DNA from 4 places in the Paenibacillus sp. B2(2019) genome. Region 1 is predicted to be linked to each of the others. Evidence: predicted binding sites of a transcription regulator. Region 1 holds the regulator's gene; each other region holds the start of a gene.

Region 1 (3,826 bases):
CATCTATTGATCGAAGCAGGGACAGGAACCGGTAAATCCCTTGGTTATTTATTGCCTGCCATATACCAAAGCGTACGCACTAATGAAAAAGTCATGGTCAGCACTCATACTATTAATCTGCAGGATCAATTGCGTGAGCGTGATATTCCTTTGTTAACGCAGGTAGTTCCTTTTCCATTTAAAGCTGCAATTTTTAAGGGCAGAGGGCATTATTTGTGTCTTCGTAAGTTCGAACATAAAATTAATAAAAAAGACTTTATAAGTCCGAGGGAAGATGCGCTTACTGCGGCTCAGATGATCGTTTGGCTGACACAAAGTGAATCAGGAGATGACGAAGAGCTCAATCTAAGTGGACGTGGCGGAGATTTTTGGGAGACGGTGGCAAGCGATACCGATTCTTGTCTGGGTCGCTCGTGTCCTTGGTTCCGTAAGTGTTATTATCATCGGGCTAAGCATGAAGCTGGTATTGCAGACGTGGTTATTACGAACCACTCTAAGCTTTTCGCAGATGTTAAGGCTGGGCATCAACTACTTCCGGCTTATGAACATCTTGTAATAGATGAAGCCCATCATCTGGAGGACGTGGCTGGCAAGCATTTAGGCATGCATATGAAACATTTCACGGTGGCACATACACTATCGCGTCTTTATAAGGATAGTCGAAATGGCCAACTTCCTACACTTCGCCAAATGCTTCAGTCATCAGGCAGTGAGGAAGCTTCTGAATGGAGCGGAGTGATCGATAGAATCTATCCGGACCTGCTTACCGTAAAAGAAACCTGGGATCTGCTTAGTGATAAACTATTCAGCCTCTTGCCGGAACGTAGCGATGCAGCGGCGGGAGAAGCCGGCCAGTTAGTCATGCGGCTACTTCCTACCCGTAAACCGAAAGATTGGGATGAATTGGTTGCTTTAGAGAATACTATGAATCTGACATTAAGCGAAATTATCCGTAAAGGTGATAAAATGCTTAATGAGATGCGAGATCAAGAAGGTCAATCTTCCTCAGATAGTCTAGTTACCGATATTAGCGGCTTATTTAAGGATTTAGCTTCTATACGTGAGCAAGTACGGTTTTTTATGGGATTAAATGATGAGAATGTAGTATATTGGCTGGAGGCGAATGGAAATTATCGCAGTAAATCGCTACAGTTGTATGCCGTTCCTGTTGATGTTAGTACTCAGCTTAAGGAGCTGTTTTTCGACAAGAAGAAAAGTATCGTGCTAACTTCGGCGACACTCTCTGTCGATAAATCTTTCCAGTTTATGATTGATAATCTCGGACTTAATGAAGCTGCGGAAGAGGGACGTCTGATGACATCACTCCTGCCTTCTCCCTTTAAGTATCGGGAGCAGGCGCTGTTAGTTATTCCGCGGGATTTCCCTAGTGTGAAGGGGAGTGTAGGCGATGCACGATTTGTCGATACACTCGTACAGTCACTAGCAGAAGCAGCTATTACAACACGTGGGCGGATGCTTGTCCTGTTTACTTCTTACAAGATGCTACGCCAGGTTTACGATCCTCTGAAAGAGGCTCTAGCCTCACAAGAGATCACGGTGCTAGGTCAAGGCGTGGAGGGGGGCAGCCGTAGCAAGCTGATCCGCCGTTTTCAGGACAGTGCAGCTTCTGTACTGTTAGGAACAAGCAGCTTTTGGGAGGGTGTAGATATTCCAGGTGAAGCATTAACATGCTTGGCCATCGTGAGGCTCCCATTTCAACCGCCAAACCACCCCCTAGCGGAAGCGAAGTCTGAGTTATTACAAGCCCAGAAAAAGAATCCGTTCATGAAGTTGTCTGTTCCTCAGGCGGTTATTCGCTTCAAGCAAGGATTTGGGAGGCTGGTACGGACAGCGCAAGATCGGGGTATTGTTATTGTGTATGACACAAGGGTGATCGAATCTCACTATGGGAAGTATTTCCTCTATTCGTTGCCTGGCCCGAAAATGGAGCATATGCTTACGGATCAAATGGTTCCTCGTATAGCGGAGTGGTTGGAAGACGGAGGCGTTTCTTGAAAAGAACGTCATCGATCTTATTAATCACTCTACAAGGAAGGGCGGTATAAGAATACCGCTCTTCCTTGAGACGAGGTGCAGATATTTCGATAGGATTTGAACAGAATATCACTTAAATTAGGAGGTAAATTATGAAATCGGATAAAATATCAGAAGCCGTTGTTCGCAGACTTCCTGTGTACTTGCGTTTCTTGAATGATCTCCAGAAACGTGAAATATTAACCGTTTCCTCACAAGAACTAGGACAAAAACTTGATTTAAATCCTGCTCAAATTCGTAAAGATTTAGCTTATTTTGGAGACTTTGGTAGAAAAGGTATCGGGTATGACGTAACTTATCTTATTGAAAAAATCCGTCATATTCTGAAGCTGGATCAACAATTGAATGTGGCTTTAGTAGGAGCCGGTAACCTTGGACATGCATTATCTAATTACAATGCTTATCTGAAAGATACTATGAAGATTACCGCTATATTTGACTCCTATGCACCTAAGGTAGGGCGGAAAATCAACTCTCTTACCGTTCAACCGATGGAGGAGCTTGGTCAGACGGTTCGTGAGCAAGGTATTCGAATTGGGATAATTACTGTGCCTGATTCAGAAGCGCAGAATGTAGCAGATATTCTCATTGAGTCTGGCATTGAGGCGATTTTGAATTTTGCACCAGTGATTCTAAAAACACCATCGAATATCCGGGTTCATGCTGCCGATTTTACAACGGATTTGCAAAGCCTTGCTTATTATTTGAAAGACGGAAAGGAAGAAACCGGAAATGAAGAGCAGTAAAACGATTATTAAGGGCGGGCGTTTTCTTATTCCGGGAACGGATGAGCCGGTTCTGAGCGGATACATGACTATTGAAGATGATTTGATCACTTACATAGGAAAAGAAGAGCCTTTAATGGAAGATGATGTGCAAGTTGTTGATGGCAGTCGTCTGCTGTTAATGCCAGGTCTGGTAAACACACATGGCCATGCGGCAATGTCATTGCTTCGTGGTTATGGAGATGATTTAGCACTTCAGGTGTGGCTTCAAGAGAAGATGTGGCCAATGGAAGCGAAATTCACTGGAGAAGATGTATACTGGGGAACCTCCTTGTCGGTACTGGAAATGCTAAAAGGTGGTACTACAACCTTCTTGGATATGTATGATCATATGGACCGAGTAGCAGAGGTAGTCGAATTATCAGGCATCCGTTCCGTACTGATGAGAGGCGTAATCGGATTATGCCCAGAGGAATTGCAAAATCACAAGCTTGCGGAAGCGATTTCTTTTGCACGAAATTGGCATGGTAAGGCTGACGGCAGAATTACGACGATGATCTCGCCACACGCCCCATATACTTGCCCACCGGACTTCTTTGTTAAGTTTGTACAAGCGGCACATGATTTGGATTTACCGATGCATACCCATATGTCCGAGACCAAACGCGAAGTGGAGCAGAATGTGGTGGATTACGGACTTCGGCCTGTAGCGCATTTAGAGAAGCTTGGAATGTTCACACGTCCGTCTATTGTTGCACATGGTGTTCATTTGAATGATGAAGAGATCGAGATACTGGCTCGTCATGATGTAGGCGTGTCTCATAACCCAGGAAGTAATCTGAAACTGGCTAGTGGAGTGGCTCGGGTGACGGATCTTCTAAAGGCTGGTGTGAAGGTGTCACTGGGTACAGATGGTGCGGCAAGCAATAATAACCTGGATATGTTTGAAGAGATGCGTCTTGCAGCTCTCATCCATAAAGGTGTAAGTGGTGATCCGACGGCTGTTCCAGCTCCGGAAGCGCTGCGTATAGCTACAGAGTATGGCG
Region 2 (3,826 bases), 170 kb from region 1:
GTAACGCCGACTATTGAGCGTATCATTAACGATAATGAAGGACATGAGGTACTTATTGTCACGCATCGGATGACCCTGAAAGTAATTATGGCTCATTTTCTCAATAAATCATTGCAGGAATTAGGGGAACTACCGGATATTCTCTCTACAGCATTGTGTAAAGTAACCCTAACTGACAACAATACAACCATCGATCTGTACGGCGATACTTCACATTATCAATGAATCCTTCTCAAAAATAAAAAAGGAAACTCCGATTTAAATGGGGTTCCCTTTTTAGACTTGAATTTTAAATTTCCACACTTTTGATTGTAAAGCTGCGGACCTTCATCCATTTTCCTGAAATAAATTCGTCAATTGTTTTCGTCTTCGGTCTAACACAAAAACGATGCTTGCTCCCTTTATCAAAACCAACCGCTTCAAAAATCAGGCCGTCACCTATTTGCTCCTTAAAGAACACTTGCTTAAGTCCCAATCTATTTAACATTTCAAGCTTTACACTTTCGATATATGTGCGTGAATACTCCTTAGACATATGTGTTCCTCCTAGTAGTGGTAGTAATATTATAAGTTCAATATTAAGAAAATCAACTGAAGATCACATAATCACAAAAAGAAAAAAGCCAACCCATAGTCTATGGATTGGCTTCTACTGTATAAGTTGATTACGAAATTATTTAACTTCTGTTGTTCCAGTCACTTTTCCATCAATAACAGCTGATGTTTTCAGATCTTCGCTCGCGAAGTAGAGGTTACCATCAATAGTGGCGGTTTCAGGCAGAGTAAAGCCTTTCGCTTCTACATAAACATCGCCTTTAATCGTTCCGCCTTCAACTTTCAAATTCTCACTTTGTACTGTAAACTTTGGTACGGTTAGTGTATAAGTAGCAGTGATCTTGTGATCAGCATCTTGCGAATAAAGGGCAATCTTACGGTAGATATCGCCATCTGCGGCTCCTTTATTACGGAATTCTCCAGCTACAACAACCTCATCAGGAATCGTTACATCATTTAGAATCGCAACAATCCAGTTTCCATCTTTGCTAACAGCCTTAGTAAACGCATCTGCTTGATTCACGATCGAAGCTGTAGTGACAGCATCTGTCTGCTCAGCAGCCGGAGCTGAAGTTGCCGCCGAATTGTTTGCTTTATCCTCATTTGCTCCACAACCTGCCAATACTGCTACCGAAACCCCAGCCACTAAAATCATTTTAAATAGTCTCATTTTCGATTCCCCCTAATTTTGATTATGAATTAATTATATATTAAAATTCTTAATAATTAAGTGAATAATTTCACAAATTTGTGTCAGTATCTAAAGCGGTTTCACAGCGCGCTCTCTTCCCGATTAAGATTCGTTCCCATGAGTCACACCTCTTCTCGCTGACTTATTTAGGTTCTTAAATCTATTTACCCAAATTATAAAAATGAACACAAGCATCATTTGCTTCTTGGTATAAAGTCAATCGTTGACTCTTTTCAAGTGTTAATGATAATATTTGGAAATAAATATCTCAGCAAGGGAGAAGTTTACTGGTGAAAAAGACTACAATGAAAGACATCGCGCTACAAGCTAATGTCTCCGTTGCGACTGTAAGCTATGTTCTGAACCGCGTCGATAACCAAACCATTCCTGAGAAGACCCGCAATCAAATTCTGTCACTTGCCGAAGAACTTCATTACATTCCTAATCTAGCAGCCCGTTCGCTTGCCAATAAAAAAACGGGATTAGTAGGGGTACTTGTCCATAATTCTGCGTATATGCCACCTTGGAAACTCTATGCCCAATTCACATTTATTCGTGCTTTGGAACAGCGTTTAACGGATGCCGGATATCATACGCTGCTATATTCTCTTGGTACTGACCATCCTTCTCTGAATATCATCGTCGAAAGAAAGCTCGAAGCCGTCTTTCTGATCGATGTGCACGATGAATCATTCTATTCGATTTCCAAACATTTTGTAGAAGGCATCCCCTTGATTTTGATCGACAGCATGATTGAAGATAAGCTGTTTAAGCAAGTTCTTTACAATTATCGTTCAGCTCTACAAAAGGTAATGCCGGAGGATCTTTCACAGGTTTGTTTAATTATGGAGAGCTTCAATAACTCCCTGCTCACTAACTTTATCCAAGATAGTCTTCCTTTACCTGAGAAAGCAATATTCAAAGTTCAAAATATGGAAGAATTGAATACAATCTTATCGGAGGGGATCTACAAAGAGGCCATAGTTATTAATGAGTTTATCGGAAGTTGTGTTGAAAAATCCGGGGTATTCGCACGTCTTTCTGTTCTATGTACCTGTAATTGCCCAGAAATGCTTGGAGAAGACGTTCAGAAATTCATATTCACTGGGGATAAATCAGCCACTGCTTTTGAACTAATGCAGGAGTTATTACATCGTCCTGACTACTCCAAACAAGAGAATAATCGTTATTTTGTTGATTAATTTTTTTTCGATATTCACTTAAGCGTTTAAGTCGAGAGGAGAGTTACCCATGACAGATCCTGTATTAGCAAAACATGCATCCACCACCGCTCAATCCTATCCAACCCTTTGGGGAAACCGGAGATTTATGCTGCTACTCAGCTCCTATTCCATTTCTTTGTTTGGAAATACCTTTCACAGCATTGCTTTAAGTTTATGGGTACTTCAGACGACCGGGAGCGCTAAAATGATTGCCATTATTACGATAATTAATTTATTGCTCAGTTCTTTACTCGGATCGATAGGAGGCACACTCGCAGACAGAATCAATCGCAGAACCATTATGTTAATCACTGATTTGATAAGCTGCGGTCTAGCAGTTACGCTTGCTTTGACCATTTCCATGTCTTCTACATCATTCATTATCGTGGCCATATTAACGGGACTTACGACAGTCTCAGCATTATTCCAATCCCCTGCGTATCAAGCTTCAATTACCACTGTTGTTGGCAAAGAACATGTGCAAAAAGCAGTCGGGATTCTGAACTTGTCGGAGAACATCTGTAGGACGATTGGGTATTCGGCTGGAGGTATTTTTGTAGCAAGTTTTGGAGCGGCAGATGCCATATTATTTGATGGAGCTACATTTTTCGTTTCCTTTCTACTAGTTCTTGCTGTCCGCTCCCTTCCACTCCCAAACCGAGTGAATACCGGACCTAAAGAAGAAAGAAAATTCACACAGGATCTTGCGGATGGCGTTCGTTATATTTGGAGATACCCCTTCGCCCGAGCAATAATCATCATGCTTCCTACGCTCACTTTGTTCTTTATGCCTTCACTGATGCTAACGCAAGTTATGGCCGTCAAAGTATGGAATTCTAGTCCCTTTCAGTTTGGACTCATGGAAGCCTGTATTCCTCTAGGTTATATGATTGGTTCCAGCATGATCTTGTTTCTCGGCTCCAAATTAAAGAATCGCGGCTTCTTTATCATGACTGGACTGCTATGTCTGGGTCCCCTGTACCTCCTGCTATCGTTCGTCACTACTGCTGCCTTAGCCATTCCCATCATTCTTCTAATTGGCTTTATGTTCTCATTCTGTACATTGCTGATAAATACAATCCTCAGACTGGAAGTTTCGGAGGATATACAAGGTAGAGTCTTCGGTGTATTAGGCTCCATTATGAGTGTAGCACCCTCACTTGGTCTTACAGCTGTTTCATTCCTGTCCGATCACTTCAGTCCAGCCCCTGTCATGGGTTCCATCGGAGTCCTGATACTACTGTTTGCTTTATTAACCTTGACCAAGTTAAAGGTGATTCGAAATTATAAGTAATTTTAGAACATATCTTATGACCGTTATCGCCCGTTTTTCCTAATAACGCGCCTATTATGAAGC
Region 3 (3,826 bases), on a different contig from region 1:
AATGGTACATCTCAATGGTACTTGGTATATCATTTACCACAGACATACGAGCAACCAAATAGGAGGCAGACAGGCTATGGTTGCTGCGCTCACTATGCGACCTGATGGGAATTTTGAACACGCAGAGCATCATTCTATGGGCTTTAGCAAATCTGCCTTACCTGCATATTATCAGTGGCCAGCATTCATGGCGTGCTATCTGACAGATGCACAAGGAAAAACAAAAGCAAAAACTAACTCTCCGTATATTCTGCAAAGGGAGTTAGCATTTGGATTAGTGGACGATCATTCAGGCAAAAAGGTCTTCCAAGTCGTTACAAATACTACAAGTGGAAGTGTCGTTGGATATAAATACTTCGACTTCGGTCATGAAGCACGTGAAAATACGAAGGTTATTTTATCAATTCTTGCCGAAAGCAATGGCTATGTGGAAATCTTCGTAGACAATCCTATTAGCGGTGAGTTGATTGCAAAAGTACAAGTGGAAATTTCGAGCGAGTATACTGATTTTCTATCGCCACTAAAGGCAATCACTGGTGAGCATGCAGTTTATTTTGTATTCCATCCTGAAGGCAAGACGTTAGGTGATCTCTCGCATTTTGCATTTATGTAAAACGAAAGTAAAGCAATCAATGGTCTTTAGATACTGGAGTCGGTTGAAATAAATAAGGCCCGATAAGCTTGATTCATAAGCTAATCGGGCCTTATTTTGAGAATGCTTATCATGTTACGAAATAAGAAAAGGCTAACCTAGGCCCCGCTAATTCTAATTCTGGCTACGCTGCTTCTCCTGCATCTCTAAATAGTTGCGCATCCGGCGCATATTCTCGGGAGCGTCCATAGGATCAGCGGCGATCATTTCAATGATACAGAGTCTCCCGGCACGTTCCTTATCAGCTTGGGTTATAGCCTGGTCAAGCTCTCCATAGGTCCGGACAGTCACGGTAAACGCATCGCCTCCAAAAGCTTGGCTAGCTTGGTGTATGACCAGCGCGGAATTTTGTTATATTGCTGATCCTCTGTTTTTACATTTAAATATTTCTCGATCGTATAACCATCATTGTTCAAGACGAAGATAATGGGCTTACATTCATAATAGAGCATGGAGCTGATCTCTTGGGCTGTCAACTGCAGGGAACCGTCACCTGTAAATAACAACACTCGTCGATCCGGGGCAGCGATACTGGCGCCGTATGCCGAGGGTGTGGCATAACCAATGGACTCCCAGCCTCCCTGAGCAATATACGTTACATTGCGCGGCAGTCTTACTTGCGCCATTCCGTTGTAAAACGTACCGGTCTCAGCGATCACAATATCTCCTTCTTTCAGCATTTGCTGAAAACGAGGATAATAAATGGCTGCAGTTAGTGAATCATTGGTGCTACCGGTGATTTGGTCGTACGGAAATGTCGGCTTGCCAGCCAAACCTTGGCCTTTGTAGCCAATCTTCTGCACTGCAAGCAGCATGTCAGCAGCGAATACATTTGGATACTCCGCTTCTGCGACCTTGACCATATCCGGTTGAATATCGATGGTCACCAGTGGGTTCAGCTTCGCGGTGAAATTCGCAGTGTTAGTGTCCGCCCTTACCATGCCTATCGCAATGATACAATCTGCATTTTCTACAGTGGCTTGGACTTCAGAACTTCCGAAAGAGCCTTCGTACATCCCAATATAATTCGGATGGGTCTCGTCGAATGCCCCTTTTCCGAACATCATTGTCGCAACAGGGGCATTTATGGCGTCTGCTAACCGCTGAACCGCTGTCTCTAGGCTGAACCGCATTGTTTTGACATCAATCAGAATCACCGGCCGGTGGGCACGCTCCAGCAGCTGGCGGACATGTTCCGTTGCTGCCTGAAGGGTTTTTAAATTGGTGGCTGGACGCGGCGGGACGGGCTCTTGACGGGCAATGATTGGCTTAGCCACTAAATCATCAGCCACAACCAGATATACCGGCTTTTTTTTTTCCTTGGCAATACGTATGGCGGCAGGAATTTCAATCTCGGCATTTTCCGGTGTCAGTTTCGCGGTATAAGCCGTAATCAGCTCATACACCTTATGGAAGACATCGAAGTCTCCATTCATAAGCGTGTGGTGCATCAGCTTGTGTTCCATCTGATCCTTCTCGGGAGGCGCACCTACGATGTGAATCAGCGGCACATGCTCACTGTTAGCTCCGGCTATCGCATTACAGGCACTGAGCTCCCCGACCCCGAAAGTTGTGATAAGAGCGGACATACCTTTGACTCTTGCGTAGCCATCCGCTGCATAACCTGAATTCAATTCATTCCGTCCGCTAATAAACCGGATGCCATTATATTGCTCCAGTGCATCCAGTAGTGTGAAATTATAGTCTCCGGCAACGCCGAAAATTTCGGTAATACCCTCCAGCTTCAAACAATCGAACAAATACTGACCAAGTGTTTTTTGAGCTGTTCCAGTTGTCGGGTTAGAGCTGTTCACCGCTGCTTTCAATCCCACCTCATGCTCACTTCCTATACTTTTAAGTCTTTTCTTGAATAAGATCCCCTTTTCATTACTGGTTATTCGTTGTTGAATAACGAAGAAAGATAGTTGAAGTTGAATGGTGGCAGCCACATAGGTGACGGGAATCATAGACGTACTTACGTGAGGTTGCTACGATGTTCCATGGAAATTAAGTGAAAGTGATCACAAGAAATTACAGAAGGAGTTATTTATCGTGAAAAGAATCGTAACACTGAGCACCCGCAAACTGATGGATACCGCAAAACACGGCGGATGCGGCGCATGCCAGACATCTTGCCAGTCCGCTTGTAAAACTTCCTGCGGCGTTGCAAACCAGAAGTGTGAAAATGCAATGAACAGATAGGATTCGGAATTTTACCGCCCATTGCTCTGCTGATGGGCGGCTATTTTTAAGAAATGGATACTATCCCTAAAGGATGGCAAAGCCGTTTCTACTTGTGTGCAAAAGGAGCTTGATTAGTAAGTATGATTCATCAATATAAACTAAACGGATACAATATCGTGCTCGATACCTATAGTGGCTCGGTGCATGTTGTTGATGACCTAGCTTATGAAATTATAGCGGATTATGAGAAAACTTCTGCCGAAAAAATCGTGACAACGCTGTTGGATAAATATAAAGATGATTCCAGCATTTCCGTGAGCGACATTCGAGAAACCATCGCGGATATCGAGGAACTTAAAAATGATGGACAGCTCTTTACAAAAGATGAGTATGAGAATCTCTCGCTCGATTTAAAAAAACGGAAAACTTATGTTAAGGCACTCTGCCTCAATGTTGCGCATACCTGTAATTTGTCATGCGACTATTGCTTCGCCAGCCAGGGGAAATACAACGGAGATAGGGCAATCATGAGCTATGAGGTTGGACAAAAAGCTATCGATTACCTGCTTGAAAATTCGGGTCATCATCGAAACCTGGACATCGACTTTTTCGGCGGGGAGCCGCTCTTGGCTTGGAAAGTGGTTAAACAGATCGTAGCTTATGCAAGAAGCAAAGAACAAGAATACAAAAAGAAGTTCCGCTTCACCTTCACGACGAACGGGATGCTGCTGAACGATGAGGTCACCGAGTTTTTAAATCAGGAAATGTACAATGTCGTATTAAGCCTGGATGGAAGAAAAGAGGTTCATGACCGACTTCGCCAAACGGTTAACGGAAAAGGCAGCTACGATCATATTGTTCCGAAGTTCCAAGAATTCGTTCGTAAGCGCGGAGACCAAGAGTACTATGTACGAGGAACCTACACTCGTAACAATGTCGATTTTACCAACGATATATTTCATATCGCAGACCTTGGTTTTGACAAAATCT
Region 4 (3,826 bases), 260 kb from region 1:
GTGAAAAGGGTGAATCGTCGTACCGTGAATATGCAATGGTTTAAAGTACCTGACAAGATCTATTTCGAAAAAGGCGCTACTCAGTACCTGACCAAAATGCCTGATATCACACGTGTCGCAATTATCACTGACCCAATGATGGTTAAGCTTGGATATGTTGAAAGAGTTGAACATTACCTGCGTCAACGTCAAACTCCTGTAGCTATCGAAGTGTTCTCTGAAGTTGAACCAGATCCATCGACAACTACAGTTGAAAAAGGTACTGCAATGATGAACAGATTCCAACCGGACTGCATTATCGCACTTGGCGGCGGCTCCCCAATGGATGCTGCAAAAGGAATGTGGTTATTCTATGAACATCCAGACGCAGACTTTAATGGTCTGAAACAAAAATTCATGGATATCCGTAAACGGGTATACAAATTCCCTAAACTTGGTAACAAAGCTAAGTTTGTAGCGATTCCAACTACTTCGGGTACAGGTTCGGAAGTAACATCTTTCGCAGTTATTACCGATAAAACAACTGAACAGCACACTAAATATCCTTTGGCTGACTACGAGTTAACTCCAGATGTGGCTATCATTGATCCAGAGTTCGTATACAGCTTGCCAAAAACTGCTGTTGCTGATACAGGTATGGACGTATTGACACATGCTATCGAAGCTTATGTATCAGTTATGGCGAGTGACTACACTGATGGTCTAGCTATTAAAGCGATCCAACTGGTATTCCAATACCTTGAAAAATCGGCGCTGGAAGGCGACAGAGTAGCACGTGAGAAAATGCATAACGCATCAACACTTGCTGGTATGGCCTTTGCCAATGCATTCTTGGGTATTAACCACAGTTTGGCGCATAAATGGGGCGGACAGTACCACACTGCTCACGGTCGTACTAACGCGATCCTTATGCCACACGTTATCCGTTACAATGCTAAAAAACCTACGAAGTTCGCTTCGTTCCCTAAATATTCGCACTTCGTAGCTGATGAGCGTTATGCTGAAATTGCCCGTATTCTGGGATTGCCAGCTCGCACAACTGAAGAAGGTGTAACTAGCCTGATCAATGCTATTCGCGATATGAATAAAAAATTGGGCATCGAAGAATCGTTCCAACAACTGGGCTTTGATCCTAAGGACTTCGAATCCCGTGTAGATTACTTGGCTGACCGTGCGTTTGAAGATCAATGTACAACTGCCAATCCTAAGCTGCCACTGGTATCTGAGCTTGCTGATGTATACCGTAATGCGTTCTACGGAAGATTTGATAATTAATAAGTGGTTAAATAGAGAATAGGATAGTTGTGGACTTAGATAAAGGTGACAAATATCACTCGAAAGGTGATATTTGTCACAGTGTTTTTATAGAAAATAAACTAGAATGTTTATATAAACAACGGTCCCACATATGAAATGTTGATTGTGAAATTTGGAACAACCACATCTTTTTGGGGATCACGAGACACGGGATCAACCTTCAAGCCCGCGATCTCTACAAATATAATAAATATAGATGGAGGGATTTAGCATGTCGGTGATTGAAAAAGAAGTAAATGAAGTGAAATCCGGTTGGAGAAGTTTTACAAAAGGTAAATGGTCCAAGAAAGTTGACGTTAACAACTTTATCGCTAGTAACATTAAGCCTTATGAAGGTAACGAAGAGTTCCTCGTAGGTCCTACTAGTAACACAACTGAACTATGGAAGATTATTTCCCAACTGAGCAAGGAAGAAAGAGAAAGAGGCGGCGTATGGGATGTTTCCCTAGATACTGTCTCCACAATCACTTCACATGCTCCAGGCTACATTGACAAGGACAAGGAACAAATTGTAGGCGTGCAGACTGACGCTCCTTTCAGACGTTCCATCCAGCCGTTCGGCGGGATCAAGATGATGGTTGATGCTACGAAGGCTTATGGCTTCGAGCTTCCACAAAACATCGTTGACATGTTCACGAACATTCGCAAAACGCATAACCAAGGCGTATTTGATGCATATACACCAGACATGAGAGCAGTACGTAAATCCGGCGTTATCACAGGTCTTCCTGATGCTTACGGCCGTGGACGTATTATCGGCGACTACCGCCGCATTGCTCTGTACGGTATTGATTTCTTGATTAAAGACAAAAAGCAACAACTAGCTGAGCTTGAAGTTGACTCCATGACAGAAGAAGTAATTCGTTTACGTGAAGAGCTGTCCGAGCAAATTCGTGCACTGGGCGAATTGAAAGAAATGGCAGCTGCTCACGGCATGGATATTTCCAAACCAGCGATGAACTTCAAAGAAGCTACTCAATGGGTATACTTTGGATATCTGGCAGCAGTTAAAGAACAAAATGGTGCAGCGATGTCCCTGGGACGTGTTTCTTCCTTCCTAGACATCTATGCAGAACGCGATATTGAAGAAGGCACTTTGACTGAAGAACAAGTCCAAGAAATTGTCGATCATTTCGTAATGAAACTGCGTATCGTGAAATTCTTGCGTACACCTGACTATAATGACTTGTTCTCTGGCGACCCTACGTGGGTAACTGAATCCATCGGTGGTATGGCTGAAGATGGAACCACTCGTGTTACCAAGAACAGCTTCCGTTTCCTGAACACCCTGTACAACTTGGGTCCAGCTCCGGAACCAAACTTAACTGTACTTTGGTCCGAAAGATTGCCTGAAGGCTTCAAAAAATATTGTGCTAAGGTTTCTATCGAAACTAGTGCAATTCAGTATGAAAATGACGATCTAATGCGTCCATACTGGGGTGAAGATTATGCGATTGCATGCTGCGTATCTCCAATGCGTATCGGTAAACAAATGCAGTTCTTCGGCGCTCGTGCCAACCTGGCAAAAGCTTTGCTGTATGCTATTAATGGTGGTAAAGACGAAAAATCCGGAGCACAAGTTGGACCGGAATTCCCAGCTATCACTTCTGAATATCTAGATTATGACGAAGTAATGAAACGCTTCAAACCGATGATGGAGTGGTTGGCTAAGACTTATGTTAACACTTTGAACATCATTCACTATATGCATGACAAATATTCTTACGAACGTATCGAAATGGCACTGCATGATCGCGACATTCTGCGTACAATGGCTTGCGGTATCGCTGGTCTGTCCGTTGCAGCTGACTCCCTGAGTGCTATTAAATACGCGAAAGTTAAACCAATTCGTAACGAACAAGGTATTGCTATTGACTTCGAAACCGAAGGCGAATTCCCTTGCTACGGTAACAATGACGATGCTGTAGACAGCATCGCAGTAGAATTGGTTGAAACCTTCATGACAATGATCCGTAAAAACAAAACATATCGTGATGCTGTACCGACTCAATCGGTATTGACCATTACTTCGAATGTAGTGTACGGTAAGAAGACAGGTACAACACCTGACGGACGTAAAAAAGGCGAACCATTCGCACCAGGTGCTAACCCAATGCACGGACGCGACAAGAAAGGTGCTCTGGCTTCACTGAACTCTGTAGCCAAACTGCCTTACTCCGATGCACAAGATGGTATCTCCAATACGTTCTCTATCGTACCTAAGGCACTAGGTAAAGACGATGAATCCTGTAAGTCTAACCTGGTACACATGATGGACGGATACTTCCATAATAACGCTCAGCATTTGAACGTTAACGTATTTAACCGTGAACAGCTGATGGACGCTATGGATCACCCAGAGAACTATCCACAATTGACTATCCGCGTATCCGGTTATGCAGTTAACTTCATCAAGTTGACTCGCGAACAACAAATGGACGTAATTAACCGTACTTTCCACGGTTCAATGTAATTTGTTTATATTTATAAAGATCTTTCATTGAGATAT

The links. Region 1 encodes Rex, which represses fermentation and respiration genes when NADH is low (regulators of the CRP and FNR family bind a similar motif). Its sites were predicted from a motif close to TTGTGAAATATTTCACAA; they were not measured.
Region 2: PAENI_RS24135 (polymer-forming cytoskeletal protein) is a predicted target of Rex. The motif match lies at 1,284-1,301, and genes of this name have one in related genera.
Region 3: scfA (six-cysteine ranthipeptide SCIFF) is a predicted target of Rex. The motif match lies at 2,662-2,679, and genes of this name have one in related genera.
Region 4: pflB (formate C-acetyltransferase) is a predicted target of Rex. The motif match lies at 1,421-1,438, and genes of this name have one in related genera.

Annotation. Positions count from the first base shown of each region.
Region 1 is NZ_VTZR01000024.1:454,895-458,720, forward strand. Features, by position in the region: gene dinG (ATP-dependent DNA helicase DinG) at 1-2,016, shown strand, start outside; gene PAENI_RS23380 (redox-sensing transcriptional repressor Rex) at 2,148-2,801, shown strand; gene PAENI_RS23385 (amidohydrolase) at 2,788-3,826, shown strand, end outside.
Region 2 is NZ_VTZR01000024.1:624,486-628,311, reverse strand. Features, by position in the region: gene PAENI_RS24145 (histidine phosphatase family protein) at 1-225, shown strand, start outside; gene PAENI_RS24140 (hypothetical protein) at 290-535, opposite strand; gene PAENI_RS24135 (polymer-forming cytoskeletal protein) at 674-1,225, opposite strand; gene PAENI_RS24130 (LacI family DNA-binding transcriptional regulator) at 1,537-2,448, shown strand; gene PAENI_RS24125 (MFS transporter) at 2,498-3,763, shown strand; gene PAENI_RS24120 (hypothetical protein) at 3,787-3,826, opposite strand, start outside.
Region 3 is NZ_VTZR01000030.1:95,886-99,711, reverse strand. Features, by position in the region: gene PAENI_RS29995 (family 43 glycosylhydrolase) at 1-613, shown strand, start outside; partial or broken gene PAENI_RS29990 (alpha-keto acid decarboxylase family protein) at 767-2,484, opposite strand; gene scfA (six-cysteine ranthipeptide SCIFF) at 2,705-2,854, shown strand; gene scfB (thioether cross-link-forming SCIFF peptide maturase) at 2,977-3,826, shown strand, end outside.
Region 4 is NZ_VTZR01000024.1:198,486-202,311, forward strand. Features, by position in the region: gene adhE (bifunctional acetaldehyde-CoA/alcohol dehydrogenase) at 1-1,275, shown strand, start outside; gene pflB (formate C-acetyltransferase) at 1,529-3,790, shown strand.